Regions from separate parts of the Synechococcus sp. A15-24 genome, predicted to be linked through region 3. Evidence: predicted binding sites of a transcription regulator. Region 3 holds the regulator's gene; each other region holds the start of a gene.
The links. Region 3 encodes NtcA, which controls nitrogen genes in cyanobacteria. Its sites were predicted from a motif close to GTANCNNNNGNTAC; they were not measured.
Positions count from the first base shown of each region.

Region 1: a site for NtcA is predicted at 8,444-8,457, ahead of SynA1524_RS12515 (circularly permuted type 2 ATP-grasp protein). Genes of this name have one in related genera too.
Region 2: a site for NtcA is predicted at 2,012-2,025, ahead of urtA (urea ABC transporter substrate-binding protein). Genes of this name have one in related genera too.

Region 1 covers NZ_CP047960.1:2,230,447-2,241,067, reverse strand. Annotated here, with positions in the region: gene SynA1524_RS12550 (nitrate reductase) at 1-981, opposite strand, end outside; gene SynA1524_RS12545 (NarK family nitrate/nitrite MFS transporter) at 1,062-2,603, opposite strand; gene SynA1524_RS12540 (molybdenum cofactor guanylyltransferase) at 2,837-3,463, shown strand; gene SynA1524_RS12535 (GTP 3',8-cyclase MoaA) at 3,460-4,500, shown strand; gene SynA1524_RS12530 (redox protein) at 4,581-5,072, shown strand; gene SynA1524_RS12525 (transglutaminase-like domain-containing protein) at 5,060-5,959, opposite strand; gene SynA1524_RS12520 (alpha-E domain-containing protein) at 5,944-6,927, opposite strand; gene SynA1524_RS12515 (circularly permuted type 2 ATP-grasp protein) at 6,921-8,393, opposite strand; gene SynA1524_RS13130 (hypothetical protein) at 8,592-8,717, shown strand; gene SynA1524_RS12510 (sodium:solute symporter family protein) at 8,707-10,137, shown strand; gene SynA1524_RS12505 (hypothetical protein) at 10,134-10,289, shown strand; gene SynA1524_RS12500 (aspartate/ornithine carbamoyltransferase family protein) at 10,466-10,621, shown strand, end outside.
Region 2 covers NZ_CP047960.1:2,211,267-2,221,887, reverse strand. Annotated here, with positions in the region: gene SynA1524_RS12460 (urease accessory protein UreD) at 1-165, opposite strand, end outside; gene ureE (urease accessory protein UreE) at 264-716, shown strand; gene SynA1524_RS12450 (urease accessory protein UreF) at 713-1,381, shown strand; gene ureG (urease accessory protein UreG) at 1,381-1,983, shown strand; gene urtA (urea ABC transporter substrate-binding protein) at 2,101-3,408, shown strand; gene urtB (urea ABC transporter permease subunit UrtB) at 3,481-4,638, shown strand; gene urtC (urea ABC transporter permease subunit UrtC) at 4,656-5,777, shown strand; gene urtD (urea ABC transporter ATP-binding protein UrtD) at 5,828-6,571, shown strand; gene urtE (urea ABC transporter ATP-binding subunit UrtE) at 6,604-7,350, shown strand; gene SynA1524_RS12415 (FmdB family zinc ribbon protein) at 7,416-7,700, opposite strand; gene fmdA (formamidase) at 7,735-8,940, opposite strand; gene SynA1524_RS12405 (hypothetical protein) at 9,114-9,365, opposite strand; gene SynA1524_RS12400 (hypothetical protein) at 9,545-10,153, opposite strand; gene SynA1524_RS12395 (DUF1830 domain-containing protein) at 10,550-10,621, opposite strand, start outside.
Region 3 covers NZ_CP047960.1:317,046-327,666, reverse strand. Annotated here, with positions in the region: gene SynA1524_RS01625 (cob(I)yrinic acid a,c-diamide adenosyltransferase) at 1-470, opposite strand, end outside; gene rph (ribonuclease PH) at 619-1,368, shown strand; gene ntcA (global nitrogen regulator NtcA) at 1,428-2,141, shown strand; gene SynA1524_RS01610 (DUF3084 family protein) at 2,169-3,323, shown strand; gene SynA1524_RS01605 (RuvC family protein) at 3,320-3,760, shown strand; gene SynA1524_RS01600 (DUF3146 family protein) at 3,738-3,995, opposite strand; gene pth (aminoacyl-tRNA hydrolase) at 3,992-4,603, opposite strand; gene SynA1524_RS01590 (TatA/E family twin arginine-targeting protein translocase) at 4,610-4,843, opposite strand; gene psbH (photosystem II reaction center phosphoprotein PsbH) at 4,851-5,051, opposite strand; gene psbN (photosystem II reaction center protein PsbN) at 5,138-5,278, shown strand; gene SynA1524_RS01575 (alpha-mannosidase) at 5,266-8,253, opposite strand; gene SynA1524_RS01570 (photosystem II reaction center protein I) at 8,291-8,410, shown strand; gene SynA1524_RS01565 (DUF3769 domain-containing protein) at 8,553-10,621, shown strand, end outside.

The DNA.
Region 1 (10,621 bases), 390 kb from region 3:
CAGGCCTTGCACCACGGCCGTTCCTTCTCGGCGCTGGTTCACCCCCATCGACCACAAACTCAGCACCTTTTGGCGCCGGTGAAACAGAGCCGCCACGTCCCGCAGACGTTTCTCGGGGATGTTGCAGAACAGGGCAACTCGCCTGGGGGTCCAGCGGGCGGCCACGTCGAAGAACGCGTCGTAGTTCTCGGTGTGGTCGTCGATGAAGACCGGATCCTGGCCGTTGTCCCGCAGCACCAGGTGGGCGATGCCATGCAGCAGGGCAAGGTCGCTGCCGGGTGCAATCGGCAAGTGAATATCAGCCGCTTTGGCGGTGTCGGTGCGGCGTGGGTCCACCACCACGATCTTGACGCTGCCGGGGTTCTTGTGTTTCCGCTTCAGCAGCCGCTGGAACAGCACCGGGTGGCATTCGGCGGTGTTGGTGCCGATCAGAAAGGCCACCGTGCAGTGATCCAGATCGTCGTAGCTGCAGGGGGGGCCATCGGAACCCAGGCTCCGGGTGTAGCCGGCCACCGCTGAGCTCATGCACAGCCGCGAGTTGGCATCGAAATTGTTGGTGCCCAGGGCGCCTTTCAGCAGTTTCTGGGCCAGGTAGTAATCCTCGGTGTGGAACTGCCCGGAGCCGTACATGGCGATGCCATCGGCATTGCCGCGGCGGGCCACGCTCGCCTTGATCTGTCGGGTGATTTTGTCGAGGGCGTCGTCCCAGCTGATCGGTGCAAAGTCGTCCGTGAGCTTGCTGCGGAACAACGGTTGTCGCAGTCGACCCCTGGCCAGGGTCTCGCCGACGGTGGCCCCCTTGATGCACACCTGGCCAAGGCTGGAGGGGTGCTTCCGGTCGCCGCGGGCGGTCCACATCGGGTTGCCTTCTGCATCCCGCTTTACGGCTTGACCCTTCACGGCCGGAGGCAGCAGCTCAAGACCGCAGCCCACACCGCAGTAGGGGCACTGGCTGCGAACACTGCGGGGGCCGTCAGACATCAGGGCTTACGAAAGAGAAAAGCCCGAAGCCAAAGCTCCGGGCCGTGATGCAGCACCACTGCGCTGCGTGGACACCACGATCAGGCGGTTTCGCCTTCATGCAGTTCCGCGAAGGATCCCTTTGGTTCCTTGAGGAAGAAGAAGCAGAAGAAGGCCACGATCAGACCGGCCACGCCCAGGATCTGGAAGAAGGCGCTGTTGGAAGCCGCGATCACCTCGGGGGTGGGTTCGCCGCCGCCGCCTATCCACATCGGCAGGAGGCTGAAGATGGTCAGGTAGGTCACAGCACCAACGTTGCCGTAGGCACCCACCAGGCCGGCCACCTGACCGGTGACACGACGTTTGACCAGGGGCACCAGCGCGAAGGTGGCGCCTTCTCCGGACTGCACGAAGAAGGAGGCGAGCATGGTGATCACCACAGCAACTGCGATGCCGGTGGAGCCGGTGAAGGTGCCCGGCTTGATCATGCTCATCACCAGATAGCCCACGCCGAGACCGGCGGTGAGGAAGCCCATGGTGTTCTTGCGGCTGCCGACGCGGTCGGAGATCAGACCACCGGCAGGGCGGGCGACCAGGTTCACGAAAGCGAAGCAGGAGGCCAGGATTCCGGCGGTGGCCTTCGGCAGATCGAAGGTGGTTTCAAAGAAGGTGGGCAGCATCGAAACCACGGCCAGTTCGGAGCCGAAGTTCACGATGTAGGTGAGCTCGAGGATCGCCACCTGGCGGAACTCGTAGCGGTCTTCCTTGGGGTAGACCTTGTTGCCGAGGATCAGGTCGCGGTTGGTGCGAATGATTCCCCAGGTCTGGAAAGCAAACCAGACGGCAACAGCCCCGAGAGCCAGTGGGTAGGTGGACGAAGTAAGGAAGCCCACCTTGCCGAGACGCCAGCAGAGCACGCAGAGGATGGCTGCGAAGGGCACGTTCATGCCGAGTAGACCCCAGAAGTCGCGCATGGAGGTGACTTCCAGGCCTGCGGTTTTCTCAGGGCGCTGATACGTCTTGCCGGGGGGGGTGTCGGTGACGTTGAAGAAGTAGAAAAAGCCGTAAACGGCGGAGACGATGCCAGTGAGGGCGATGGCACCTCGCCAGTTCAGAACAGCGCCGGTGGGCAGTTCGAAACCGCCGGAGAAGGAGAGGAAGCCAGCGAGGGCCACCATCGTGAGAGCGGAGAAGGCGGAGCCGAAGTTGCCCCAGCCGCCATAGATACCTTCAGCCAGGCCGATTTCCTTGGGCGGGAACCACTCGGCCACCATGCGGATGCCGATCACGAAGCCGGCGCCAACGATGGAGAGCAGCAGACGGGCCACCACCAGCTGATTGAAGTCCTGAGCGGAGGCAAACAGCAGGCAAGGAATCGCTGAGAAAACCAGGATCGAGGAGTAGGTGATCCGGGGTCCGAACTTGTCCAGCAGCATGCCGATCAGCACGCGAGCAGGAATGGTGAGGGCCACGTTGCAGATGGCCACGGTCCGGATCTGACCAACGGTCAGTCCCAGGTCTGCTTTCACGGTGGTGGCCAGAGGGGCCAGATTGAACCAGACCACAAAGGTCAGGAAGAAGGCGATCCAGGTGAGGTGAAGGGTTCGGTACCTGCCCTGGAACGACCAGAGGTCGCCAAGCATTGAGAGGAGAAATGTTGAAACCGCGGGCTTCAAAACGAAAGGGTGCCCGGGGGTGGCGAAACGGTCGAAAAAAATCCGTTAACTCGGGCAGTTAATCAATCAACAGGGAACGACTTCGTTGGAATTGCTACCAATGGAGGGGTTTGTGTGATCAGCGGAACATCGCTTGGGCTTATCCGATTGATCAGCATCCGCGTTCAGTTTTTGCTTGGTAGCGGTTGTCACCGCGGGGAATGGGTTTTGCTGGAGTGGAATCTATGGATGCTGGAGATCGGTGCGCGTTGATGTTGTGTGCCTGCTTGTTCAGCGGTGGAGAGAGCCAGCGCATGGGTCAGGACAAAGCTCTGCTGCCGCACCCCAGTGGAGGGCTCTGGCTAACCGCCCTGGTGGATCAGGTGAGACTTCTCGGCTTGCCGTTGCAGGTGGTCAGCCGTCATCCAGCCCATGGGGATCAACTGGCTGGTCGCCCCGGCGTTACCGTTGTGCAGGAGCCACCGCCCTGGCAGGGGCCGCTTCAGGCTCTCGGCCGCGTGTTGCCTGGCATCCCTGCTGAAGCTCTGCTGGTGCTGCCAGTCGACATGCCTCGGCTCAGCGCTGCTGTTCTTCAGCAGTTGATCAACGCCTGGTATGAGAAGCCTGATCAGATCGCCGTTGCCCAGGATGGGAAGCGCCTGCAGCCATTGCTGGCGGTGATTCCAACGGGAGAACCGTTTCAAACCAGGCTCGCTGAGCAGTTGGCCCGCGGTGAACGGCGTTGGATGGCTTGGTTGGCGTCGGTGCCCCATCGGCCGGTGGTGCTGCCGTCTCAGGCCTTGCTGAATGCCAACCGTCCGGAGGATCTGGCAGCGTTGATGGCATGACACCAGCTTCAGCGCTTGTCGATCAGCGGTCGCGGCCTTTGAGAGTGCTTCGGTTGTCGTTGACGGCCCGCTGCAACCTGGCCTGTCCTTACTGCTGTCCGGATCTTGAGGATCCGCCGGATTTGCTCAGGCTCGAGCAGCAGCTGTGCCTGATTCGTGTTGCCTGCCGGCTGGGGATTCACACCCTGCGGCTCACCGGTGGCGAGCCGTTGCTCAGTGCTCGGCTTCTCCCCCTGTTGCAGGCAATCGCGGCAGCACGGGCAACGCCTGGCGATCCACTCCAGGGTCTTCAGCAGGTGGCCCTCACCACCAATGGGACCTTGCTGAGCGACCAGCGAGCTCGCGAGCTCAGGCAGGCCGGTTTGGATCGCATCACCGTGAGCCTTGATGGCGTGGATGGGGCAGTGGTGGCGCGGATGGCAGGACGACCAACTGCCACAGCGGGGGAGTCATTGGTGCAGAAGGTGCTCGGTGGATTGGCTTCGGCTCGTTCCGCTGGTTTTGACCCTTTGGCGGGGGAACTCAAGCTCAATGCCGTGATCCAACGGGGGGTGAATGAGGATCAGCTTCTGCCTCTGGCGGATCTGGCTCGTGATCAAGGTGTGGAATTGCGCCTGATTGAGTACATGGATGTAGGCAACCGCAATCAGTGGAGGCCGGATCAGGTGCTGTCAGCGGCGGAGATGGTGACGCGGATCAGGGCACGGTGGCCGCTTCAGGCAGTTGGCCGACCCACCGGCGGAACAGCTCAGCGTTGGCGTTACGTCGATGGTGGTGGACATCTCGGCGTGATCGCCTCGATCAGCGAGCCATTTTGCGGCGATTGCAATCGACTGCGGGTCACAGCTAATGGACAGGCGTTCCGCTGCCTCTTCGCGTCGGTGGGGACTGATCTGAAACCCGCTCTGCACTGTGAGGCGGAATTGCTGCGGCTGGTTGCTGATCTCTGGCGGCGCCGTGACGACCGTTACAGCGAGGAGCGCCAGCGGATGACCGGTTCCATGCCCCATGCCGAAATGGCTTATCTCGGTGGTTGAACCGTTGCCATCGTCACCGTTTTGCTCGGATAACCCCAGTACAACCATCTCAGAGCTCGGGCTTTGCCACGCCCCAGGAGATGTTTGAACTGCTGGCCTACGAACGCTTCCGCGACACACCAGCGGTGCGTTTTTTCGACGTCACGGTGGACACCTCCAATGCCCGCGATCTGGTGATCCACAGTGGTCCGGCGGTCAGCCCTCCCAACGATGCAGCCAGTGGGGCCTGGCAGTTCTATCTCCATCCGCACCAGGAAGACAATCTTCTGGCCGCCAGTGGTGGGCGAACGTTCTACCTCGTCAACCTGGCCTGGGATCAGCCGTTCCACATCGTGCGTCTCGACAGTGGCGGCGACATCCTGCGCATTCCACCCGGCACGTTTCACAGGTCGGTGTCGGATCCCGATGGCTCGGTGGTTCTCAACCAGGCGGTCCGGGAGGAAGGGGTGTCGTTGGTGCAGGAATTCCGCGTCTACAACAGTGCACGCATTCCAGCGCTGTTGGCGGTCACCTCGATTCAGGCTCCGCCACCCCGTCTCCATGGTGTCGAGCCGCTGCTTCAGGCGGCCTGAACCATGGTTTGGCTGGACGAGGCGACCGGTCGGGGTTCGACATCTGCGTCAATGGTCCAGCTGAGGTGGCTTGTTGTTGCTGGGGGTCCTGTAAAGCTTCCCTGAACCGCAGCACTGAGATCCGGTTTGGAGGAACTGGCGAGCACGATGTATCGCGAGCTGATTTCACCACCAGCACTGGGATCAAAACCGCGCCAGCCGGCACCTGGCAGATAAATCTCGGTCCAGGCGTGCAGGTTGTAGGTCTCAGGTGCTGGTTCGGCCAGGTGGTAACCACTCACAAACCGAGCCGGCAGCCCCACGCTGCGGCAGCACTCCATCATCAGCATCGCCAGATCACGGCATGAGCCCACACGCTCCCGCAGAGTCCGGCCTGCTGGCCAGGCTGGGCCCACATGGCGCTGGGTGTACTTGACCCGGTCCTGGATCATCTCCATCAGTTGCTGGAGAAAAGGCAGCACCTGCTGATTGCTTCCCATCAGAGCGTCCTGCGCCAGTTCCACAGCGGAGGGGTCGTGTTGACCGTTGGGCAGCCACCCTTCCAGAGCCCCCAGCAGGTCGTGGTTCAGCAGACCGCGCGGATAGGGAAGCGAGGGTTCAAGTCCGTTGAAACACGTGAGCAGCGGTGCGGCTTGCCGGGTTTCCACCAAGCTCCTGGCTTCGAGCTGCAGCAAATCGGTGCAACCTCGGAAGCGCACGCGTTCGATCGCATCGCCACTGGCGGCCAACAGCTCATGGCTGTGGAAGGGTTCCGGTGTGATCTGCAGTGTGTGGTGGATCAGCCGTTGATGACCCTGGGCCCGGGGCCGCAGACAGAGGCGGTGTTCTCCGAGCTGCACCGGAGCCTCGTAGCGGTACGTGAGGCAATGGGTCAGCTCAGCGCGCATGACGGGTCGGTGGGGATGGAGCCCAGGTCGGTGGTGGTGAAGTAGCAGCGGTGGATGAGGCCATGCATCCTGTTCAGATCGCTTTGCAGTTGATCGATGGCCTCATGCAGTCCACGTTCGATCAGAGCGTCAATGCGGACGTAGCTCCATTGGGCCAGCAACTGACCGCCCAGGCATTCCAGGTCATCCGGTGGGCCGGCGTGGGGTTTCGTCTGAATGCGTTGCAGCGTCTCGTTGATCTGTTGCAGGCAGAAGCGAACCGAACGGGGAAAGATCTGATCCAGGAGCAGGAATCGTGCCACTGATGCTGGTGTGATCGCCTGCTGCACGCTCTGGCGATACATCTGATAAGCCCCAGCTGTTCGAAGCAGTGAGATCCACTGCAATTCATCGAGAACGCCGCCCACCTCCGTTGGCGTTGGCAACAGCAGGAAGTACTTCACATCGAGGATGCGGGAGGTTTTGTCCGCCCGTTCGATCAGCTGTCCCAGCTGGCTGAACAGCCAGGCTTGATCACGACTGAGGGTCACGTCTGTGATGCCGTAGAAGAGCTGACATCCGCGTCGGATGCTGCGCAGCTGTTCTTGATCCGGCTCCTGCCAGAGCGCCTCACCGTCTTGAACGTTCCAATAGAGGTCATTGAGCTGCTCCCACATTTCCGTGGTGATCACATCGCGGATTTGGCGAGCGTTCTCACGGGCGTTGGCGATGCAACTCACGATGCTGTTGGGGTTGTCGCGATCCAGCAGCAAAAAGCTGACGACGTCCCGTGGTGTGCCCTGAGGATAGGCCTCGTCAAAACGCTTGCGGTCCCCATTGGCATCCACTAGCGGAAGCCAGGGCTCAGCGCTGCCCGGGGGGCAATCCAGGGCCATTGCTTCGCTCACTTCCAGAAACCGGGAGATGTTTTCGGCCCGCTCGACATACCGGTTGATCCAGTACAGCGAATCGGCCACACGGCTCAGCACGGCACGAGCTCCTGATTGTCAGCCGTTACAGCGCTGTCGCTGACCACCCAGGTGTCCTTGCAGCCGCCCCCCTGGGAGGAGTTCACCACAAGGGAACCGCGTTTCAGGGCTACACGAGTCAAGCCGCCGGGGCTGACCCAGTCGCTCTTACCCCGGAGCACGTAGGGGCGCAGATCCACATGGCAGGGGTACAGCTCCCCTTCGCTGAGGGATGGAACTGTGGATAACTGCAGCGTGGGCTGGGCGATGAAATTGCGCGGGTGAGCTTTGATCTTCACCGCGAAGCTCTCAATCTCCTCAGAGCTGGCGTGGGGCCCGATCAACATTCCGTAGCCGCCTGCCTCGGCGACTGATTTCACCACCAGTTTGTTGAGATGTTCGAGCACATAACGGCGGTCGTCGTCCCTTGAGCAGAGATAGGTGGGGACGTTGTCGATGATCGGTTCTTCGTTGAGGTAGTAACGGATCATGGCCGGCACGTAGGCATAGATCAGCTTGTCGTCGGCGACACCGCCCCCAGGGGCGTTGGCGATGGCCACCCGACCGGAGCGCATGGCATCGATGAGGCCAGGGACACCAAGCATCGAATCGCGTCGGAACACGTTCGGATCGAGGAAATCGTCATCGATGCGCCTGTAGATCACATCCACAGGTTCCCGACCGGCCGTGCTGCGCATCCAGACGCGTCCGTCCTCACAGATCAGATCGCGGCCTTCCACCAGGGCAATGCCCATCTGCTGGGCCAGATAGCTGTGCTCGAAGTAGGCGCTGTTGAACACGCCGGGGGTGAGCAGCACCACCCGTGGAGCATCACTCCAAGGGGCCAGATCCTGCAACGTGCGCAAGAGATGGGAGGGGTAATCGTCGATAGGCTGCACGGTTCGCCCTTGGAACAGGCTGGGGAACAACCGCTTCATCACCCGACGGTTCTCAAGGAAATAAGCCACGCCGGAGGGGCAGCGCAGGTTGTCCTCCAGAACCCTCCAGGTGCCGTCGCCATCGCGGATCAGATCTACTCCTGAGATGTGGCACCAGCGGTTGAGCGGCACGGCGATGTCTTGCATCTGGGGCCGCCAGCCCTGGGAGCTCTCCACATCCTCACGGGGGATCACGCCATCGTTGAGGATCCGTTGGGGTCCATAAACGTCCGCCAGAAACTGATCAATAGCCTCCAGGCGTTGCACCAATCCGCGTTCCAGATTGGACCATTCCTGACGGTGAATGAGTCTTGGCAGTGGATCGAAGGGAAGGATCCGCTCTCCGCCATGCAGACCTGATCCGTTGAGTCGGAAGGTGGCGCCAAGGCGTCGCAACAGATTGCTCGCTGATGCATGACTGCGATTCAGTTCCGCCAGCCCCATGGCTCCAAGAGAGGACAGCAGCGGCTCCAGATCAGCGCGGGGAGCGGACTGTTCACGGCAAAAATATTCGTCGTACCCATGGGTTGGTCGGTACTCGGTGAACATTGCCTGAACGATGAATAGGCGCATCCAAAAACTCGATCAGGGCCCCGCGGGTTGTGATTGCTACACATTTCGAGATTGAAGGCATCAGTGCACTGACAGCCTGTGATTTGGGTAGCGCCAGCGACTTCTTATCCGTGAATGCAAGCTCGCGAACACCGCGATTTGCTTGTCTGAGATCTGCTGAAGAGGAGATTCGCTTTGGATGACAATCTCTGGGCTGGACTGATCTTTGCCCTCGGTGCTGCGGTGACCCTGGCAACGGTGGCGATGATCATTCAGGGCCATCTGCACTGGCGTGATCGGGGGTCGGTCGATGCTCGTTGACGCCGCACCATTTCTGGCGCCTGGCATCGCCTGGGCCCTGGTTGTATTGTTTTCCGTGCTGTGGATCGCCCTGGGGATCGTCTGGGGCCGCCGCGGTAAAGGAGATGCCGACGACTACATGCTGGCCGGACGCAACATCGGGTTGGCGTTGAGCACGGCCACGCTGATGGCCTCCTGGGTGACAGGAAACACCACACTGCTGGCTCCGGAATTCGGCTACAGGACTGGTCTTTGGGGCATGTTCAGTTATGCCCTGGCCGGTCTGGGCTTGATCCTGTTCGCGCCGCTGGCCGTGCGGATCAAGCAGCTGATGCCGTATGGCCGCACCAGTGGTGATTTCATCCGGTTGCGTTACGGGCGCCTGGCGTGGTGGGTGTTCATGGTGATCACCGCTGTGTACACCCTCGGTTTTCTGATGACCCAGGCCATGGGGGCCGGTCTGTTGCTTCAGGCGCTCTCCGGCTTCGATTACCACGTGGGCATGGTGGTGGTGATCGGCGTCGCCACCGTCTATACCCTGTTCGGCGGCATGCGGGCCGTGATCGGAACCGATTTCATTCAGTCGCTGCTGATCATGGTGTTGCTGGCGGTGGTGGCGGTGCTGGCGTTCCGTCAGTTCCCGATGCCGGAGGTGCATGCCCGCTTGATCAGTGCGCACCCTGACCGGCTGGATCTCTTGCTTCCGGCTGGTCTGCTGATCGCCTGGAATTCCGCTCTGTTCTCGATGGGTGAGGTCTTTCACAACAACATCTGGTGGTCGCGGGTGTTCGCTAGCCGGCGCAGTGTGGTGATGACCTCGTTTGTCTTGGGGGGATTGGCCTGGATGAGTGTCCCCCTGGTGACGGGATCGATCGGACTGGTTGCGCTCGCCAGGGACCTGCCGCTGGAGCAGGTGAACATGGTGTTCCCTGTGATGGCAGCGGATCTGCTCGGCGCGGGTGGGGCGGCACTGGTGTTTGTGGTGGTCTTCGCGTCACTCACTTCCACCCTGGATTCGCTGTTGGCGTCCACGGCGGATCTGCTGGCGGAAGACGTCTATTTCCGTCTGCTGCGCCCCCAGGCGAGCGATGCACAGCTCAAGCAGGCGGCCAGGCAGATGGTGGTTGGCCTGGCTGTGCTCACCCTGGCCCTGTCCTGGCCGCGGCTGGATTCGTTGGCGTCGGTGCTGTTCTTCACCGGAGCGTTGGTGGCCTCCACGGTCTGGCCTGTGGCTTGCGGTCTCTACTGGTCTTCTGCCAATCGTTGGGCAGCGATCGTCGCCATGGCAGCCGGCAGTGCCGTGGGACTGTCGGCCTACGTTCTGATTGCTCCCTATTGCGCGGCGGTGTTCTCCGCAGCCGTTTCGGCTGTCGTGATGGTGGTGGGCAGCCGCTGGCAGCCGGAAGGGTTTGATTTCAATCTTTTGCAAGAGGAGGTGTGAACGCCATGGCCAATGCGTTGCTGTTCACGGTTCTGGTGGATCAACACTGGTTCGGTCTGGTCCTGGTGGGAAGCCAGGTGGCGCTCGTCTGTTCTGTGCTCGCGTTGCTGGTGATTTGGTGGTTCGAATGGCGCAATGGACGCGTCTGGTGAATGTTCAAGCTGAACAATTTGTGGCGGATTTAGTATTCAGTCGAACTATTTTCTAGAAATTTGTATAAAGAACTTCTTTGAAGCTGGCCAGGGGTGTTGGTGCGTTGTTAGCGAAGGATGATGTGATTCATGGCACATCACGCGATCTGGCAAATCGGGTGTTGATGCAACTGCTTATGGCACAACCCCGCACAGCCGTGATCGAGGAAGCTTCGGCGCCGCTCCGCTTCCAGCCGATGGGTCCTGATGTGTTCGGCAACAATCAGCCGCAGGAGCTTTTGGCCGCAATCGCTGAAGACGGCGAGCCGTTGGTGGATCTCGTCGATCAACAC
Region 2 (10,621 bases), 410 kb from region 3:
GCCGCCGGCGGTGTGGAGAAGGGGCAGCTCACAGCGGCCGTGATCCCCCACGTCTGCCCGCAGCAGCTTGAACGGAGCTGTGCATCCCCCCTGGTGTTTGGTGCTGCCGTTGGTGGTTTGGAACTGCAGCCGGCAGCGGCCGTGCCAGGGCTCAAGGGATTGCATGGGGGCACGCTCCTTCGCCGTGGGATGAAGCTCGGTAACAACCATCACCAAATGCTGGCCCACGGCTGGGCAGGCTTGAGTTTCTACGTGAAGCACGGGTGACGCAGGCCGTTCTTGTTCTGGATCAACGGCTTGCCGCCAGGGCTGATCAAGCTGATCTGCTGTTGCCGCTCACGGCGGATGAACGCAGCGTTGTGCGTGGCCGTCGCCGCACGGACTGTGGCCGGGAGGTGCTGTTGCAGTTGCCAAGGGACGGGGCCCTGCAGCCAGGGGATCAGCTCAGTGATGCCGCTGGTACAGCCAGGGTGGAAGTGACGGCAGCCACCGAAGCGCTGTTGCGGGTGCGGGCGACATCAGCCTTGGCGTTGATGCAGGCGGCTTATCACCTGGGAAACAGACATGTGGCCCTCGAGCTGCATGAGCAGGATCTGTATCTGCTGGAGGACGCCGTGTTGGCGACGATGCTGGAAAGCCGTGGTCTGCAGCTCAGTCGCTGTCAGCGACCGTTCCGGCCCGAAGGCGGCGCCTACGCAGGCCATCAGCACGGATGAGTTCGCTGGCGCTGCTGCAGCTGGTGAGCCCCGCTCTGCCGGTTGGTGGCTTCAGTTATTCGGAGGGATTGGAAGTTCTGATCCAGTCGGAGACGATCAGAGATGAGCAGCAACTGCAGGCCTGGTTGGAGGCGGAGCTGTCGCGGGGGGCGATCCGATTGGAGGCGGCGGCGTTGCCATCGCTGCTGCGTGCATTCACGGCATGGTCAGCAGGAGAGACCGCGGCCTGCTGCCGGGTGCTGGATCTTGATGGCTGGCTGCTGGCCGGTCGTGAATCGGCTGAACTGCGGGCTCAGCAACGACAGATGGGTGGGTCGTTGCTCAATCTCCTCGCGGAGATGGGCCACCCCTTGCCGGAGCAGGTGGCGTTGAGCTGGCCAGCGGCCTGGGCATGGGCAGCGCAGGCCTTGGGGGTGGCGGAGAGCGAGATGGTGGAGGGCTACCTCTACGGCTGGGTCGCCAATCAGCTCAGTGCTGCGGTGCGGCTCTTGCCGTTGGGCCCCAGCCGGGCTCAGCAGCTGCAGAACCGCTTGCTGCCATTCATCATTGGGCAGGCCGAGCAGCTGCAACGACGGGATCCCCGGCAGTTGTGGACCAGCGGCGTTGGGGCTGGCATGGCGCAGCTCGCTCATGCTGAGTTGTATTCCCGCTTGTTTCGGAGCTGATGAGCAGCAAGTTGCGTCTTGGGGTGGCCGGTCCGGTCGGTTCCGGCAAAACTGCGTTGGTGGAGGCGCTTTGCCACAGACTGCGCGGTCAGCTTGAGCTGGCTGTTGTCACCAACGACATCTACACCCAGGAAGATGCGCAATTTTTGACGCGCGCTGGCGCCCTTGAGCCGGAACGGATCCGCGGCGTGGAAACGGGCGGCTGTCCGCATACGGCGATCCGTGAGGACTGTTCCATCAACCGGGCGGCTGTGGCCGATTTGGAGAAACAGTTTCCGGATCTGGATCTTGTGATGGTGGAAAGCGGTGGCGACAACTTGGCTGCCAGCTTCAGTCCGGAGTTGGTGGACCTCTGCATTTATGTGATCGATGTCGCCGCTGGGGACAAGATTCCCCGCAAGGGAGGGCCTGGCATCACCCGATCCGATCTGCTGGTGATCAACAAGATCGACCTGGCACCCCTAGTGGGTGCCGACCTCTCGGTGATGGAGGCGGACACTCAGCGAATGCGGGGCGAGCGTCCCTGGTGTTTCACTAATCTCCAGAGCGGCGAAGGATTGAAGGAAGTGGAGGCATTTGTGTTGCAACAGCTACCGAATTAAGTCAACGAATCGCGGCAATTCTCAAAATGTCGTAGTCGATACAAATCGGGTCTTGGACGGTTCATACGGTTCTATTGTCGCCCTCATGGCGGTCTCATCCACCGTGTGTCTTTCTTCATGAATTCAACGTTTACGAAGCGTCTGCTAGCTGCTTTCGCTGCCACAACAGTGGGAGTCACAATGACCGCCTGTGGCGGAGACAGTGGTGATTCCGCTGGTGGTGGTGCAGATTTTGATGGTGAAATCAAAGTTGGCATCCTTCATTCCCTTAGCGGAACGATGGCGATCTCCGAAACGACTCTAAAAGAAGTCGAGGAGATGGCGATCAAGGAAATCAATGCCGACGGTGGCGTCAAAATCGATGGCAAGAGCTACAAGATCACCTACACCTCTGAAGATGGTGCTTCAGATTGGCCTACCTTCGCGGAGAAGTCACAGAAGCTGATCGACGCCGATAAGGTTGCCGTTGTGTTTGGCGGCTGGACATCCGCAAGTCGGAAGGCAATGCTTCCGGTTTACGAAGCCAAGGATCACTTCCTCTTCTACCCAATTCAGTACGAAGGTCAGGAGTGCTCCAAGAACATCTTCTACACCGGCGCTGTCCCTAACCAGCAGGCTGAGCCCGCTGTTGACTGGCTGTTTGAGCAGTTCGCCGACAAGTACGGCAAGAAGGTTTATTTGGTTGGTTCTGACTACGTCTACCCCAGAACTGCTAACACCATCATCAAAGAGCAGGTCAAGAGCCTGGGTGGTGAGACAGTCGGTGAGGACTACATCCCTCTGGGCAACACTGAGGTGGCACCTATCATCGCCAAGATCAAGAAGGAGTTCCCTGATGGTGGAATCATCATCAACACTCTGAACGGTGATTCCAACGTTGCCCTGTTCAAGCAGTTCAAGGCAGCAGGAATTACTCCGGAAAAGTATCCGATCATGTCCTTCTCCATCGCTGAGGAGGAGATCCGTCAGATCGGACCTGAGTATGTGGGCGGCACTTATGCGGCCTGGAACTATTTCATGTCCCTCGGAACCTCGGCCTCCGATACCTTCAATTCAGCATTCCTTGCTGAGTACGGTGATGATCGTGTGACGAACGATCCGATGGAGTCGGCTTACAACATGGTTTACCTCTGGAAGGCTGCTGTTGAGAAGGCTGGCACTTATGAAGATCTGGATGCTGTCCGGGATGCACTGATCGGAATTAAGCTCGATGCTCCTCAGGGTCCGATTGAGATGTATCCCAATCACCACATCTCACAGACTGTGCGGATTGGTGAGGCTAAGGAGGATGGTCAGTTTGAGATTCTCTGGGACAGCAAGACCCCTGTTCCTCCTATCACTTGGAACCAGTACGTTCCTGAGACCAAAGGCTACAAGTGCGACTGGACCCTTGATCGTGCTGATGCCGGAAAGTTCAAGATGTAATCGTTACTTCTGAATTTCTTTGAATAGTGGGCCACAATAAACTTGTGGCCCTTTTTTTTACCCCATGTACTGATGGAATTAATTTTTTCACAGCTCCTTGATGGGCTCAGCATTGGGTCAGTTTTGCTTCTTGCGGCTACTGGCCTTGCCATCGTTTTTGGTTTGATGGGGGTAATCAATCTCGCTCATGGCGAGTTGATGATGGTTGGAGCTTACGTGACTTTTGTCACTCAAAACATGTTCAAGCCTCTTGGCGAAGGTGTTTTCCAACTCTATTATTTTTTCGCATTATTTTTTGCCTTTGTCATTACTGGAATTGTCGGCATTCTTCTGGAAAGAACATTAATACGGCAATTATATGGCCGACCGCTTGAGACATTGCTTGCTACTTGGGGTGTCAGCCTTGTGCTGATTCAATTTATACGCAGTGTTTCAACAAGTATGGTTTTAGGTATATTAATTGCGATATTGCTAGGTTATTTCTCTCAACGATTTTCACCAGCAAAGCTTAAAAGTGCTAATTTCTACCCTTATTTATCAGGTTTTGCTTGGGTTGTGGCATCAGCGATTGGATTTATTTCAATTAATGCGATGACAGCTTCTAAGATGCTCTCTAAAGCTTGGTTTGGACCTCGCAATATTGACGTGACAGCTCCGAAATGGTTGCAAGGAAGCTGGGGTTCCATTGCGGGGATTGAGTTGCCAGGTATTCGAATTTTTATCATTATCCTTTCGGCTCTGCTGCTTGCGTTTGTGGCATGGTTCCTCACAAAGAGTGTTTGGGGTTTACGTATCCGTGCTGTCACTCAAAATCGCCAGATGAGCAATTGCTTGGGTATTCCCACTGATAGTGTCGACAGCATCACCTTCGGGATTGGATCAGGCTTAGCTGGTGTTGCTGGTAGTGCGATCACTCTGCTTGGCTCTGTAGGACCCAATCTTGGAGCGGCCTATATCGTTTCTTGCTTTATGGTTATTGTTCTAGGGGGAGTTGGAAATCTTGTTGGTACTGTGATTGCTTCGATGATGCTTGGCATCATTCAATCCATCATTGGATCTGGTGCCATCTTAATTGCTTTCGACAATATACCGGCTGGTCCTGCTGCTGTGATTGAGTTCTTTGCCACAACAAGTATGTCATATGTGCTGATATTTATCTTTATTATTACGTTCCTTCAATTTAAACCTACTGGGATGTTCCCTCAAAAGGGACGATCTGTCGAATCCTGATTACTACTGTTTTTACCATGAAAATTTTCAAAAAGCTGATTCCCTGGCTTCTTCTCGCCTTCGCATTCTTTGTCCTACCAGCGATTCTTTCACAGTTCCGCCTTAACCTTTTCGGTAGGTATTTTTCTTTAGCTATCATTGCTTTAGGTATCGACCTGATCTGGGGATATACCGGACTCCTAAGTCTTGGTCAAGGTATCTTCTTTGCCTTGGGTGGTTATGCCATAGCCATGCATCTTCTCTTGGTGACTAACAATGATTTCACCACTGGTGCTAATGGTCTGCCTAAGTTCTTTGAGAATTATGGTGTTGATAACCTTCCGTTTTTCTGGCAACCATTCTGGTCATTCCCTTGGACATTGATTGCTATATGGTTAATTCCTGCTGTGGTTGCTGGCCTTGTCGGATATTTGATTTTTAGAAACAGAATCAAGGGTGTTTATTTTTCTATTATTACTCAGGCTTCTTTGATGGTTTTTTACCATTTTTTCAATGGTCAGCAGAAGCTTGTTAATGGAACGAATGGCCTTAAGACGAGCACAACGGAGATCTTCGGAATGATCGTGGGCTCCGATGATGCTCAGATTATGTTCTATCGGATTACACTTATAATTCTCCCTTTTGCCTATCTCTTATGTAAGTTTTTAACGAGTGGTCGTTTTGGTGATGCTTTGATCGGGATCAGAGATGATGAAGCACGACTCCGTTTCAGTGGGTTTAATCCGGTTCCTTTTAAAGTGATCGTCTTTTTAGTTGCTGGTGGCTTGGCTGGCATTTCAGGTGCACTTTATACAGTTCAGTCAGGTATCGTTTCACCTCAGTACATGGCCATTTCAATGTCTATTGAAATGGTGATTTGGGTCGCCGTTGGTGGTCGTGGAACATTGATCGGACCGATTATAGGCGCCGTTTTGGTGAACTACTTACGAAGCCTTGTCAGTGAAGCACTACCAGAAGCCTGGTTGTTTGTGCAGGGTGGTCTGTTTATCTTCGTGGTTGTGTTGATGCCGGATGGTATTTATGGATGGTTCAAGAATGGTGGATTTACTTCGATGTTGGCAGCCTTTGGAATTGCCAAAAAATCTTCGACTTATCCAAAATTAGAAATAGATAAAAGTTACACAGTTGAATCACAATAGTTTGCTTTTAAACAACCTTCTTCTTCATGTCAACCAACACTGTTTAAGCAATGTCAACACCAATTCTTGAATTGAACGATGTCAGCGTTGATTTTGATGGTTTCTTCGCATTGACTGATCTTTCCATCTCACTAGAGCATGGTGAGTTAAGATCAATCATTGGACCCAATGGCGCTGGTAAAACAACTTTTCTAGATGTCATCACTGGAAAGGTTAAGCCAACCAAAGGCTCAGTCTCCCTGCGAGGTTCCAGCATTATTGGTTTTTCGGAACAGAAGATTTCAAGACTAGGTGTTGGTCGTAAGTTTCAGACACCTCGCGTGTTTGAAAATCTTTCGGTCTCTAGAAATCTTGAGTTGGCTGCTTCACCGAGCAAGATGCCATTCAGTCTTATGTTTGAAAAACTCAATAACACGGCTAAAGATGAGGTCTATCGCTTGATGGATTATGTGGGCCTTGCTCCTTATGCAAAGGTCTTGGCCGGTTCTTTGTCTCACGGCCAAAAACAATGGCTTGCGATTTCAATGCTTGTTGCTCAATCTCCAGATATCATTCTTCTGGACGAGCCAGTGGCAGGCTTGACCGATGACGAGACGAACAAAACAGCTGAACTGATTAAATCCCTTGCAGGTGAACATACCGTGGTGGTAATTGAGCATGATATGGAGTTTATTCGTGATCTTGCCGCACCAGTCACTGTGTTGCATCAAGGGCAGTTGTTGACGGAAGGTTCACTTGATGAGGTAAAGTCTGATCCAAAAGTGATTGAGGTTTATCTCGGTCAATCTGAATAGTATCTTTTTATTCACTAATCCCTTTAAAGATCATGGTACAAACGACAACCACCACACATCCAACCTCAGCAAAAACAGTTCTTCGAGCAAATGGCTTGAATGTCTATTATGGCGAGAGTCACATTCTCAGAAATGTTGATCTGCATATCCCTGAGGGGGAAATGATTTGTTTGATCGGTCGTAATGGAGTGGGAAAGACAACCTTTCTAAAGACGATCATTGGTCTTCTCGAGCAACGATCTGGTTCGATTGAATATGACGGAAAAATGTTAACTAACCAGCCTCCTTATAAACGAGCAAGGGGAGGAATTGGTTATGTTTCCCAAGGCCGAGATATTATTCCTCGAATTACAGTTCGAGAGAATCTTTTGATCGGAATGGAATCATTGTCTGGGGGGATGGGGCGAAATCGTCATATTGATCCCATTGTTTTTGAATTGTTTCCTATTCTTGAACAGTTTCTGAATCGACGTGGAGGTGACCTCAGTGGAGGTCAGCAGCAACAACTTGCGATTGCACGTGCACTTCTTGGCAAGCCCAAGCTTCTTTTGTTAGATGAGCCAACCGAAGGGATCCAGCCATCGATTATTCTCGACATTGAACGTGCTGTCAAACGGATCATTAAAGAAACAGGCATTAGTGTTCTTCTGGTTGAGCAACACCTTCATTTTGTGAAGCAGTCTAATTTCTATTATGCGATGCAACGAGGTGGTATTGTATCGAGTGGTCCAACCTCACAATTATCAGATCATGTGATTGAAGAATTCCTGACAGTTTAATCAGAATAAAAATGGGGTGTGATTTTTAATCACACCCCATTTGTTTTGATTTTGATAGTCTTTTCTTAGCAACCTCGATTCAACATCCAAGGACGTGAATCGTTTGTGCGTAATCGAGGCTTTGAAGCCTCAGTCGCATATATTGAATTTTTTTTGCTCACAAGTTTTGGTTCCTTAACTTCGATTTTCGAGCGAATAGATGAGGATAACACCATGGGTGGATTGAAAATCCTCTTGCCTTCTCTTCCACAAGTAGGGCATTCTGTTTGAACAGAACGTTGATCAATTGATCGCCATACTTCATAGGTGAGGCATTCACTAGATTGGCAGGAATATTCGTAGACTGGCATGTGAAAATCGATAAATAATGGTAGAAGTAAGTGCTTAGCAGGGGAGAATATCTTTGTCAAATATGGAAGTTGGTATGGCAAGGGTGCAGCACGCATTTGGAATGTCGACAATTCCACTGATCCTGCCTTCAACCGGAGCGCAGCTCAGCAAGAGATAGGCCTGTTCTCCTGTATAACCAAATTTTTTCAAGTATTCAATTGCATTTAGGCAGGCTCTGCGATAAGCGATATGCACATCCATATAATATTGTTTCCCTTCAAATTCATCGACAGAGATGCCCTCAAAGACTAGATAATCAGAGTAATGAGGCTCAACAGGACTGGTCTTGAACATTGGATTGACCATGCCATATTTAGCCATCCCTCCTTTGATCAGCTCAACATGAAGATCGAGATATCCAGACATCTCGATAGCACCACAGAATGAAATTTCCCCATCACCCTGAGAAAAGTGAATGTCACCCATGGAGAGCTTTGCACCCTCTACGTACACAGGGAAATAGATCCGTGTTCCTTTTGTGAGATTTTTAATGTCGCAGTTTCCTCCATGTTCCCGTGGAGGAACAGTCCGAGCTGCTTCGTTAGCAATTCTCTCAAAATCTCCAGCAGCGACGTTCCCAAGAATGGCGCTGTTTGGGTTCGGCAAAGCTGCCAGAACCGGTTCCGTTCCAGAAAGTCCTGCGCCATAGGTTCTGCGGTCTGGTGCAGTCTGAACCAACTCTGTTTCTCGACGGTTCCATTCCTGGAGCAGATCTATGGAGGGAGCGCAACCGATCAGGCCTGGATGGGTGATGCCAGCGAAACGAACTCCGGGAATGTGGCGAGAGGACGTAAAAACTCCTTCCAAATCCCAGATTGCTTTTGCTGCTTTTGGAAAATGATCGGTCAGAAATCCTCCACCGTTTTCTTTGGCAAAGATTCCAGTAAAACCCCACTCATCACCTTGAAGTGCTCCTACCTCGAGGATATCAACAACCAAAATATCTCCTGGCTGAGCTCCATTGACCCAAATTGGACCACTTAGAACGTGAACAACCTCGAGATTCACATCAGCAATATCTTGGGGATTGTCGTTGTCTTTAATCTGTCCATCTGTCCAGTCTTTGCACTCAATTCGAAAGACATCGCCTGGATTAACTGATGCGACTGCAGGAATATCTGGATGCCAACGGTTATGTCCAGGCATATCCTGCTGATCCATCGACTTGGTGAGATCAACTTTGAAAAGCGTTTCGGGCATTGATAGCAAGAAGCTAACACTGTTTTATTAAAGACACAACGAAAGGGCCAAGATGTGGCCCTTTATACGCAATTAAAAATTGCACTGTTTTGATACTAAAACTTTGTTTTATGTGATACTTTTTTTAATCCTACAGTATGATAAAAAAATCTTAATTCGTCGCAAGTTTGCTCTCATGCAGAGAGCAAACTTGCGGCAGCAAACTTTGTCAGGCTGTTGCTGTTGCTGGGATCGAATTTGTCACTCTGTTCTGTGGCATAGGTCCAAATGGCTGTGTTTAAACCTTGAGTTGAGTACTCAGGCATCACAATTATGTCTGCTTCCGGATATCCAGCTTTTGTTGACGCTACGGCTTTGCAAATCTGGTCGACTTGTGTATGGATATCGGCTGGACCTGTGATCACAGGCACGGGATATTGAATCATTGCGACGAGCACAGACTCGTCCCAGGAACTGACACTGCCGGTACTAGCCATTGGCGAGAATGAGAACCATTCCCATAGTCAGGTCTCGAGGAGAGCCTGGCCGTATCAATTGCCACTGTTGTGTCATTTTGTTGGGCGACCGTTGGCCATTACGGAGATGCTTGGCCTCCCTAGGTAGCTCAGTCGTCTAGGAAATCTCCTTTTCGACAAAGGTTTTGCGCGAGGCGTTGGGCCCATGCAGGAGCTGGTTCGCGGCCCTTCTCCTCGGTCTGGCCATTGAAATAGAGCAACAGTTGCCAGTCCGTTTTTCCTCCCTCGACACCAGGCGTTTCGCCGTCCGTTAACCAACGTCCATAAATGTTGTCGTACTGAGGCCAGTTCGGCAGATCAGGCATGCTGCAGACCGCATTCACCTCTGCAGTGCTCGTCACGGATTGATCCGTTGTGACCCTGATTCCTCCATCGAAGAGTCCATTGGGTTCTCCTGGTTTGAAGGTGTGGGTCAGGCGTATCTCTGCACCTCCCTTCACCACAAGCGTGTCGCCGGGTTGAGCTTCATGACTGGGAGTTTCCTTGGCTTGCTGGTAGCACCCTTGAATTGCTGTCGTTGTCACGGAGAGTAGGCAGGCTATCGCTCCAATTGGTAAGAAATTCTTCAATTGCTTTCGGGCAGGGACATGCCGTACATGGGCACCTTCTACTTTGCTGGGGCAGACCTTTGTGAAGAATATTAACCGTTTGCCATTTTGTTTCGACACGAACGACATCTGTATCCATTGGCTTGTCATGATTTATCTGTATCAACCAATACCAGCCGTTCACCCTGGTTCAGGGCGCAGTGGTTCTCAGGTCAAGGAACGGGGACCTGTTCATCTCGGAGAGGACGAATGTCCAAACTTCAATCTCAACGCTCGATTATTCAAACGTCTCAACTGCTCTACCGGCCTTCCGGGCGGAAGACGGCAAGTTGCCAGATCATCCGTTCCAAGAAAACTGCTGAGCTTCTTAGCCTCTCCGACGATGTGCAAGATGATCAACGGCATGCATTTGAGGCTGGAGCATCTGCGGCAAAGGCGAAGACCCTCCGTCCCGGGGGCTTTCTGCGCTCAAGGATGACTGCTGAGCTGCTCGGAGTCGATCTGATTGGCCGCTAGCCCTCCTTGAGGTCCTGGGGCTGGAGCGGTTTAGCAGGCCCAGACTGTTTCGGTGGCCGCCTCGTCTTGATTCATGGCGTACTCGCTCACATCGGCGCGTAC
Region 3 (10,621 bases):
CCCTCCTCGACGTAGCCCAACCCAACGGCGAGGCCGACTTCATCCAGAACCAGCTGATCGATGTCGCCATCACGCAGATGGCGACGGCAGGACTGCCAAACCGCATCAACAGCCGCCGCACCACCAGGGTGATCAGCTTGAGAAAGACAAGCCGGTACATCGGGGCGGAGCCAGGTGAGTCCGCCGCAAAGACGTACGCAACCTTGCGGTCCCTGATGCACCCCACCTTTGAGGAATTGAGCAATCAGCACTCGACTGCCCAGCCCAGCGGTGCGCATCGCCTGGCTGAGAACACTGGAGAAGCTGCCGCGATAGGTCGCGGTGTGAACCTGAAGCTGCCCCTCCGGCTCCACCAGCTGCAGGGGTGGGCGAACCGGCACCAACGGAAGGAGACCAGCCTGCTCCAGAGACCTGTGGTCCTGAGCCACGGAGTCCGAGGAACGATGGCTTGAGGTGAGGCTGGCGGTCATCTCGGCTGCAGGCATCCGGGAGATCCCGGCAGACCTTGAATGTAGCGGTGCAAAGCCACCCCACAAGGGTCAAGACACCATCCATGGTGTGACGTTCCATCAAGCCGGGGCATCGCCTGTCAGGCTTGATGACAGCTGTGATGCGCCGATGCCTGCACCCACGCCCCCGCGGGCCGATGGCCGGGGAGCTAGTGAGTTGCGCCCCTTCTCCGTGGACTGGGATCCGATGTCCTTCGCCCTCAGCTCCCTCATCGTGCGTACGGGCCGTACCGCAGTGCTCTGCAGCGTTTCCTTGGAGGAGGACGTCCCCCGCTGGCGCCGGGGGAACGGTTGCGGCTGGCTCAGCGCTGAATATCGACTGCTTCCCGGTTCGACACCGCAACGGCAGTCGCGAGAGTTGATGAAACTCTCGGGCAGAACGCAGGAGATCCAACGCCTGATCGGTCGCAGTCTCCGGGCTGTTCTCAACATGGACGCCCTCGGCGAGCGCACGCTGCTGATCGACTGCGATGTGATCCAGGCCGACGCCGGCACCCGCACCGCCTCGATCACCGGGGCCTGGATCGCCTTGCGCCGAGCCTGTGATCAACTCCGCTCCCAGGGTGTGTTGACGCAGGATCCGATTCGCCAGCAGCTGGCGGCGGTTTCGGTAGGGTTGATCGACGGGATCCCGCTGCTGGATCTCGACTACAGCGAAGACAGCCGTGCCGACGTGGATCTCAATGTGGTCACCGCCGGTGATGGCCGCCTGCTGGAACTGCAAGGGACGGCAGAGCAGGCACCCTTCAGCCGCTCCGAACTCGATGCCATGCTCAACCTGGCTGAATCAGGACTTCAGGAGCTGATGCAAGGTCAGCGTTTCGCCCTGGCCACAGCCGCCGGTTCAGCGATTTCGTAATAACGACTACATGGCTCGTCAGGGCACATTCGTAACTTCCCAGCAGTTGCGAGGAAACCATGGTGGCTAACAGTGGTTTCAGTCGCTATTCCCCCCAGCAACCGCAGGTTGCGGGTGCAGCCGAACGAAACCGCACCCTTCTGGATGTCATCCGTGATCTGGATGGAGCCAGCACCGAGTTGGTGGAACGCAACAAGACGATTTTCTTCCCGGGGGATCCGGCCGAAAGGGTGTACCTGATCCGTCGCGGAGCCGTGCGCCTGTCCAGGGTGTACGAATCAGGCGAAGAGATCACCGTGGCGCTTCTGCGGGAAAACAGCCTGTTCGGAGTGCTGTCACTGCTCACCGGACACCGATCCGACCGCTTTTATCACGCTGTTGCCTTCACGCGGGTGGAAATGGTGACCGCACCGGCCGCCTCTGTGCGTGCTGCCATCGAGGCGGACACCGGTGTCGGCCTGCGTCTTCTGCAGGGTCTCTCCAGTCGGATCCTGCAGACGGAAACGATGATCGAAACCCTCACCCATCGCGATATGTCATCCCGATTGGTGAGTTTTCTGCTCGTGCTGTGCAGGGATTTCGGCGTGCCCGATGAACTTGGCATCACGATTGATCTGCGCCTGTCTCATCAAGCCATTGCCGAAGCGATCGGCTCCACACGCGTCACCATCACCCGTCTGCTGGGAGACTTGCGCCAATCCGGACTCGTGCAGATTGACCGCAAGAAGATCACGGTGTTGGATCCCATCGCCCTGGCCAAGCGGTTCAGCTGAGTCCACCCCCCGTGCGATGGGGGTCTGATGAGCGGCTGGCTGCTGATCCTGGCTTTGCTGATCCTCGGAGGCGTGCTGTCGACCCTGGGGGATCGGCTGGGCAGTCGCGTGGGAAAGGCTCGGCTCAGCCTGTTCAATCTGAGGCCGCGTCGCACAGCTGTCTTGATCACAGTGCTCACCGGCAGCCTGATCAGTGCTCTGTCCCTGGGTCTTCTGCTCCTGGTGAGCCGCCAGCTTCGGGTTGGACTGTTCGAGCTCGATGCCCTCCAGGCCAGACTCAGGGACAGCCGTGCGGCCCTTGATGCGGCCGAAACGGAGCGGCGCGAGGCTCGGTCAGCGACGGAGCGGATCGAGGCGGAATTAATTTCCACCCGGCAACGGTCCGCAACCCTTCGCCGAGAGCTGGAACCACTGCAACAGCAAAAGCGTCAACTGGAGCAGGAACGGAACCGACTGAACGCCGACATCCAGGCCAGGGACGTCGATATTCAGCGGACGGAAGCCGAATTGCGCGGTGTGCGCGATCGGATCAAGGCTGGGGAAAAGGAGCTCAAGTCTTTAGAGCAGGACCTGCTGGCCTTGCGCCGTGGATCCGTTGTACTGCGCAGTGGCCAGGCCCTGGCGACTGCCACGGTGAGGCTGGAGAAACCAGGTCAGGCCAAGCAGGTGGTGGATCGGTTGCTGCAGGAAGCCAACCAAACCGCCTACGTAAGGGTCAGACCAGGGGAAACCCCGGATCGTCAGATCCTGCTGGTTCCCCGAGGAGATGTGGAACGGCTGCAACAAACCCTGCGTCAATCCGGCACCTGGGTCGTGTCGATGCGTTCGGCTGGCAATGTGCTGCGGGGTGAGTCCGTGGTGTATGCCTACCCGGATGTGAAGCCGAACAGAACCATCACCCGCGTCGACGAGGTGCTGGCCACCACCACCCTCGAGCAGGACGAACGCGGATCAGAGGCGGTCAGAACACGGCTCAACCTGCTGCTGGCTTCAGCCTTTGCAGAAGTTCAACGCCGTGGTTCGCTCAGTGAAGGACTGCAGTTCGATGGCAGCGCACTGAACGAGCTGGGTCTCGCGCTGGTGGATCGAACCGACAACGAACCGCTCGAGCTGCAGGTGATCGCTGTCCGCAGCAGCGACACGGCGGATCCTGTCGCCGTCAGGGTGATCATGGAGCCATGAGCCATCTGGTGGGACTTGACCCCGGTCGTGCCAAGTGCGGCCTGGTGTTGGTGGATCCTGATCAGCGCCTGGTCATCGATGGTGTCGTGCTGCCCCCATCGCGCGTCATCAGTCAGCTGAAGACCTGGTCCAACCAGGGGGAGCTGCGGTTGATCCTGTTGGGGAACGGCACCAGCTCAGATCAATGGAATTCAGCGTTGCAACGACTGGCCTCCATTGAAATCGTTGATGAAAGGGGAACAACCCTGCGCGCCCGGGAGCGCTACTGGCAGCTCTGGCCCGCCTGGGGATGGAGGCAACTGCTGCCGCGGGGCCTGCGGCTTCCCCCTGGTGAGTTGGATGCGGTGGCAGCTCTGGTGATGGTCGAAGATCACCTCGGCTATCGGTGCCAGTGGCCTCAGCCGCGACCGGCCTTCAAAAGCGTGCCCGTACCGTGAAGGTGTAATCCCCGCCGGGCTCCAATCGATAGTCGGCGCGCACCAGAAAGCGCAGCAACGCGTCCTGAATAAGGGCTCGCCCCAGGGACGGCTCAACAGTGAGCTCACCGCGATCGAAGGCCCATTGAAAGGTCCACTCGAAACCGCCTGCCGAGACTTCACCCTCAACACATTGATCACTGAAGCACTGCCGCAAAACCCTGAGGTGGGCTGTCGTGGCGGGAAGCGCTGTCATTCCACTAAGGCCGGACGGAAGCCGTTGATCCAATTGCCGGCGCGGTCCAGACCCTGGCGCTGAATGCGCTGGATGGCCTTTAACACACCGTCCAGCACGGCATCCACCTCAGGCTGCTCAGCACGACTGAAGGGACCGAGCACGTGGGACACGGTGCGCGCCCGCCGTTCCGCGGGATTGTCAGCAGGAGCACCAATGCCGATGCGCAGGCGCGGAAAGGCCTGAGTACCCAGGTGCTGGATTGTGCTCCGCAAACCGTTGTGACCTCCAGCACTGCCCTGGGCCCGCAACCGCAGACGTCCCAGGGGGATGTCCATGTCATCCACCAGAACCAGCAGTTGTTCCGGCGTGAAGCCAAACCAGTCGAGCGCTGCGCGGATGGACCGACCGCTGTCGTTCATGTAGGTCTGAGGCATGAGCAGCCTCAGTCGGCTTTCACCGATGCCGCACTCCGAAGCCAGGCCATGCAACTTGCTCTGCTGACGAAAACTGAAGCCCTCGCGTGATGCCATCCGCTCCAATGCCATGAAGCCGATGTTGTGACGGGTTCCCTCGTACTTCGTGCCTGGATTGCCCAGGCCGACCACCAGCCGGAGCACATCGGCCATCAGGAGTCAGTCGTTGGAGGGTTTCGCGGTGGGTTCTTCAATGTCGGAAGAGGGCTGCTGTTCCGGATCTGCCATGGCTTTGTTGATTTCCCGCTCGAATTCCTTCGAGGCCGATTGAAAGCCCTTCAATGTTTTTCCAAGTGTTCGGCCAAGCTCAGGCAAACGCTTGGGGCCGAAAACAAGCAATGCAACGGCGCCGATCACCGCCATTTCGGGTAGGCCGACTCCGAAAACATTCATCGATCGATCAACCCAGACCGTTCCAGTTGACGTTGATACCTTCCAGGATCAGCGACTTGTTGTACAGCTGAAGAATCACCAACAGGAACACCAGGAACAAGACCATGAAGATGCCCATCACGGGCGTTGTTCCCCAGCCGGGGACGACCTTGCCGTACTCGGAGTTCAGAGGGCGGAGAAGGTCTCCCAGACGGGTGCGTTGAGCCATGGCGACGCTTTGGGTCTCGGGTGAATTGAAGTCTGGATACTGTAGGGGCCGATTCCGTTTCGGGGTCGGTCCTGTCGAGAGATGTGATGGAAACGTCGTCCCCTGCCCTCTCCGTTGCTATCGGAGTGCTCGCCGTTCTGCTCGGCATGACCGGTTTCGGTGTGTACCAGGCCTTCGGTCCGCCGTCCAAGGCGCTGGATGATCCCTTCGACGATCACGAGGACTGAGCCAACCGCAGCTCAACCAGTTCCCCTGGTGCCAGTTCGATCCAGTCGTCAGCGGCGACCGCTCGACCCACCTTCCAGCCTTCTCCAGGCTGCCAGCGGCACCGTGAAGCTCCTGGATTGAGCAGTTGCAGCACCACGCCGTTGGCGTCTGGGCGCAGAGCGATCGGACATAGCCGGCGTGGAATCGCTGGCAACCAGCGGTGTGTCCCCATCGATGCCTGGTGCTGTCTTGCCGCGATCGGTCCGTGCCAGCCAGGTTCGCGAAAGCCGATGGCTGCCTGCGGTACCGCTGCGTGGGCCCAGCTGCCTTGAAACGGCATCAGCGCCAATCGCATCCGCTGCTGGCCCTGATCCGCCGATGGATCCGGCCAGGTGGCACCACGCAGCAGCGAAACACCCAATCGATCCGTGGCCCCATCCACCCCCTGCGGACCATCCAAGAGAACAGCGATGCCGCCGCCGGGAGCCTTGGCCTGACAGGCCAGCCAGGAGATCGCCGGCACTTCCCATCGCTCTTGTTCACGGGGGGTCTGGGGATGCGCTGGACGTTCGATCACCCCGCCACTGGTATCTGCCGCAAGACGCACCGCCGTTGATGCGAGGGGGATGTCCAACCGCAGCAGCTCATGGCGCTGACACCAGTCCACAGACACGATCAGCTCCAACCAGGGGCAATCCGCTTTGAGGCGCAGATCCAGGCGCATCCGGCTGGCACCCACCCGATAGGTCACTACGAGCTGGGCCACCAGTGGACCGGACTCGCGCAGCTGAACCGACCCGACGGGCACCAGCTCCAGCGGATGCCTCCGGTATTCCGCAGTGATGTCCCAGGCATCCCAGAACTCACCCCTGTCCCGGTAACGGCAGGGGCGCAAAGGTGCCGAAAGCTGATCAACCCCCTGAGCATCCCGAAGCTGCAACAGCCCTACAGGGGAGCACTCAAACTCCACTAAGCCATTGCTGACACGCCAGATCTCTGGCGACACCCGCACCACGCTGACCGGATGCCTGGGCGCGATCTCCCCGCTGCCCGCAGGACCATCGCTCAGCGCCACAGAACAGATCCCGCGCTGCTCGGGCAGCTGCACCCACGTGCCGCCCTGCACGCTGGGCTGCTGTGGCAGCGCCGCACCATCGGCATGCCAGGCCCCATGCGGCAATTTCAGAAGTGGAGACCAGCGGGCCAGTGGCTGCCAGCCCATCCACAGCCAAGTGGTGCTGGCACCAGATCCAGAGCCAACATCCAGCAACTGACGCAGGCCCTGATCACGCTCATTTCGGGCCTGACGGCGGGCCCGGCGCCAGATCGGCTCCGCCTGGTCAAACACCTCTGGGATGGAGGTACCGGGAAGGATGTCGTGGAATTGCTGAAACAGCAGGGGACGCCAATCGCGACCAACGGACGGGCGGCCTGCGAAAGCAAGAAGCGCTGCCACAGTGTCGCTCTCCCGCAGCAGGCGCTCCAGGCTGCGGTTGTGACGTTTCTGATCCGGACGGCTGGTGGCACAGCCGCGATGCAGCTCGAGGTACAGCTCATCCCGCCAGACCGGCAACTGCCCTGCCATGGGCTCAAGCCTGTCGAGGTACTGACGCAGTGACCCCGCCTGCCTGGGCAGCGCCAAGGGTTCCGGATCCCAGAGCTGCATCTGCTCCAGCATCTCCTCGGTGGGTCCGCCACCGTGGTCGCCGACCCCAGGGATCCACAACAACTCCGAAACACCGCTGCATTGCTGCCATTGGCGCTGCTCCTTGAGGATGTCCAGTGGATCCCCACGCCGTCCGATCGGGGGGAGCATCAGGCTCATCACATCCCCCCCACCGCGGCTGCGCCACCGGAACAAACGATGGGGGAATGGATTACTGGCATTCCAAGCCAACTTGTGGGTGCAGAACCAGCGAACACCTGTGGCATGCGCGACGGCAGGGAGACCAGCTGCAAACCCGAAGCTGTCCGGCAGCCAGGCCAGGTGATGACGCCATTCTGGAAATGTTTCGCGGCTGTATGCCTGACCGATGGCGAACTGCTGCCAAAGCGACGCTGTGCTCACCAGCACACAATCCGTCTCCACCCAGGGGCCGTTGATGGGTTCCCAGCGGCCGGCCCGACTGGCCTTGCGGATCGCTGAAAACAGCTCGGGTCTGTGGTGCTCCATCCAGGCATAAAGCGCTGGCGTGGAGTGGGCGAAGCGAAGATCAGGCCAGCGTTTCATCAGCGCGAGGGCGGAGCGAAAGGTCCGCTCCGCCGCCTGCCAGGTGTCCGCCACCGGCCAGAGCCAGGCCAGATCCAGATGGGCATGGCCGAACCAATGCACAGCGCCGTGAGGTGTGGGCTGCGCTTTCAGCTGCTGCGCAACCGCCTTGAGCGCCGCCTCACAGTTGGGATCCATCTGCTCCCAACCGAACGGCAAGTCACCTCCTGCCTCGAGGTGCAATTGCAAAGCTTCTGGCAACAACGCCCCAGCTGGGTCCTCGCCGGGACGGTTGGGTTCGAGATCCAGCCAACTGCTGATCAACGCTCCGTCGTCATGGAGGGGACTGCAGAGCTCCAGCTGGATCCTGTGCACCTGTCCGGCAAGAAAAGCCTCCGGCAGCGTCCAGCGACAGGCGGTGTCGAACAGATCGCCTTGATGCACCAGCACCCCATCAACCCAGAGGCGTGCCGATTCCGCCCACCAGCTCAGACACAACCGAGCCCGGTGATGGCTTGCATCTGGCCAGGCCTCCGGCCGAACCACGGTCTGCTCCAGCCGCAACCAGGCACGCCCCCTCGGCCAGATCAGCAATCCACGGGCAGCCCAGTCAGGGCGGTTGTTCTTCCCCCAGGACTCAAAGATGAACGGCTCGCGCTCCAGCGCGTCGGAACGCCTCCAACCAGAGCGCAGATCACGGCGGGAGCGGCTGCGAAACGTTTCAATCCACTCCGTTCGTGTTGCCTTGAGGGGGGTGTCACCCCGGGTACCGCTGACATGCCCCATAGGATGCTGACGCAAACACAGACGACGGTCGGTCTCCATGCTCGCCCTCAAGATCTCCGTTTACTCGGTCGTCTTCTTCTTCATCGGTATTTTCGTGTTCGGCTTCCTGGCGAGCGATCCAAGCCGAACCCCCAGCCGAAAGGACCTCGAAGACTGAATTAACGGACGGATTTCGGTCCGCGCTGCTCACTGGACCGCTGCGCGCGCGTGGAGGCTCTCGAGCTGTCAAGATCGCAGCCCTCTGTTGAAAGTCTTTGGCGGCATTACGCCTGACATTGGTGATCTGCGGAATCCTTTTGATGGGATCCGAGTCGTTGGTCTCGATCAGGGCCGTCGCCGCCGAGGATGCGCTAGACGACCCAACGGCTGAAGCTGTTGTCCCGCAGATTAGTCAACGCCTGCAACTCACGGCAGACCGTCAGCGTTTCGACGTTCGTCGAAACGTCATGATCGCAGAGGGCAATGTGCGGCTGCAGCTCGGCACAGGCCAGCTCATCGCCGATCGGGTTGAGTTTGATGCCAACTTTCAGACGATGTTCGCCCGCGGAGCCGTTCGTCTCTCCCGCAACAACCAGGTTTTTCAGGCCTCTGCTCTTCGCTACAACCTGAGCCAGAACGAAGGGGAACTGGATGACGTCTACGGCGTCATCGACCTGGACGCGATGAAGGGCGTCTTCAACGTTGCAGATCCAACCCCAACACCTACCGAACAGCAGGCCCGTCCAGAACCCGCGCCGATGGCCTGTCCGCCACTGCTCGCTCCGGTTCCGGACTGGCATCCGCGACCATGGGCAGTTACAGCCTGGGGCGGTCAGATGATCGATGCCGCCTTCGGTGACACGTTCCTCTTCAACGGGACCATGCGTCCGGGAGCAGTCTTGGGCATCGGCCTGCAGAAGCGGATTCTCCGCGCTGGTCCTCTGGCCCTGGAGCTCGAGGCTGATCTGTTCAGCCATCTCGCCAAACAACAGCCTGGCGGCGAGTTCAATCAGGACAAGCCCTATGCCGACCTGCCAGCCCAGAGTTTCGGCGAGGGGATCCTGGGGATCGGTGCCCGGCTGTGGGTGCAGCCCTGGCTGAGCTTCAGCGTCGTCGAAGGCATCAGCTACAACACGGATTACAGCCTGTATGAGAAGACCTTCCGCGAGAACTACACCAAGTTGCTGAACTACCTCGGCTTCGAGGTGGAAGCAGCGGTTTCATCCGATGTGTCGCTCGTGGGACGCATCCACCACCGATCCGGAGCCTTTGGCACCTACAACGGCGTGACGGAAGGCAGCAATGCCTACCTGCTCGGCCTGCGCTACCGCTGGGGCCGCGATCTGCCGGAACCGGTTGGCACATCAATGGCGCCCCCCCTGGGCTGCCCGGATCCAGAACGGCATCAACGGGTTCGCCCCACCTCCCTGAGTCAGCGGCTCGAATCGACAGCGCTTGGAGATGGGGGCGAAGCCACTGAATACATCCCGCCAACACAAACACCAACGCCATCGCCACTGTCTCCAGCTGAACAACAGAGGCGACGCAGCCAGGCCATCGCCGGCATCGATCAACGCATTGATGACGTCGAATTCCAAGGCACCCTGTCCATCGAACGGCGCAGTGGCGTGCCTGTGCGGCGCCTCAATTCCAGTGTCCGCGATGAAAACCGTTTCGGCGTGGTGAAAGTGCCCCAGCTCAAGCGACTGGGCAGGACGCAGTTGATCAATGGCACGATCAGCCGTTGGCGCGTTCAGGCTGCGCGAATTCAGATCACGTCCAACGGGTGGCGTGCTGACCGGATGGGTTTCAGCAATGACCCGTTCACCCCGGCACAGACCCGTATCGATGCTGAGGATGTAGTGGCTCGGGAACAGCCAAATGGCGATCTGCTGATTTCAGCGCGGCGCAACCGGCTGATCGTTGAGGAGCGTCTGCCCGTGCCCGTCAGCCGCCGGCAGCTGATTCAGAAGGAAGAGGAAGTTGAAAATCGCTGGGTGTTCGGTGTTGACAACGACGACCGCGATGGCCTGTTCGTCGGTCGCAACCTCAAACCGATCACATTCGGCACGGACACAGAGCTCAGCCTTCAACCGCAGGTGATGGTGCAGCGCGCCGTCGATGGCGGCAGCGACATCGATCCAGGGGACCTGTTTGGTCTTGAGGCGAAGCTGATCGGTCGGTACGACGGCACCAACGTCAGAGCAGACGCCGACATCAGCAGTTTCAGCGGTGACGACTTCCTCGACAACAGCCGCTACTGGGGAAGCATCGAGCGCAGTTTCGATCTCGGAGCTCTGGGAGAGGTGACCGCCAACCTCTTTGGCACCTATCGCTACCGCACCTGGAATGGATCCCTCGGTGAAACCGATATCCAGGCGGCCTATGG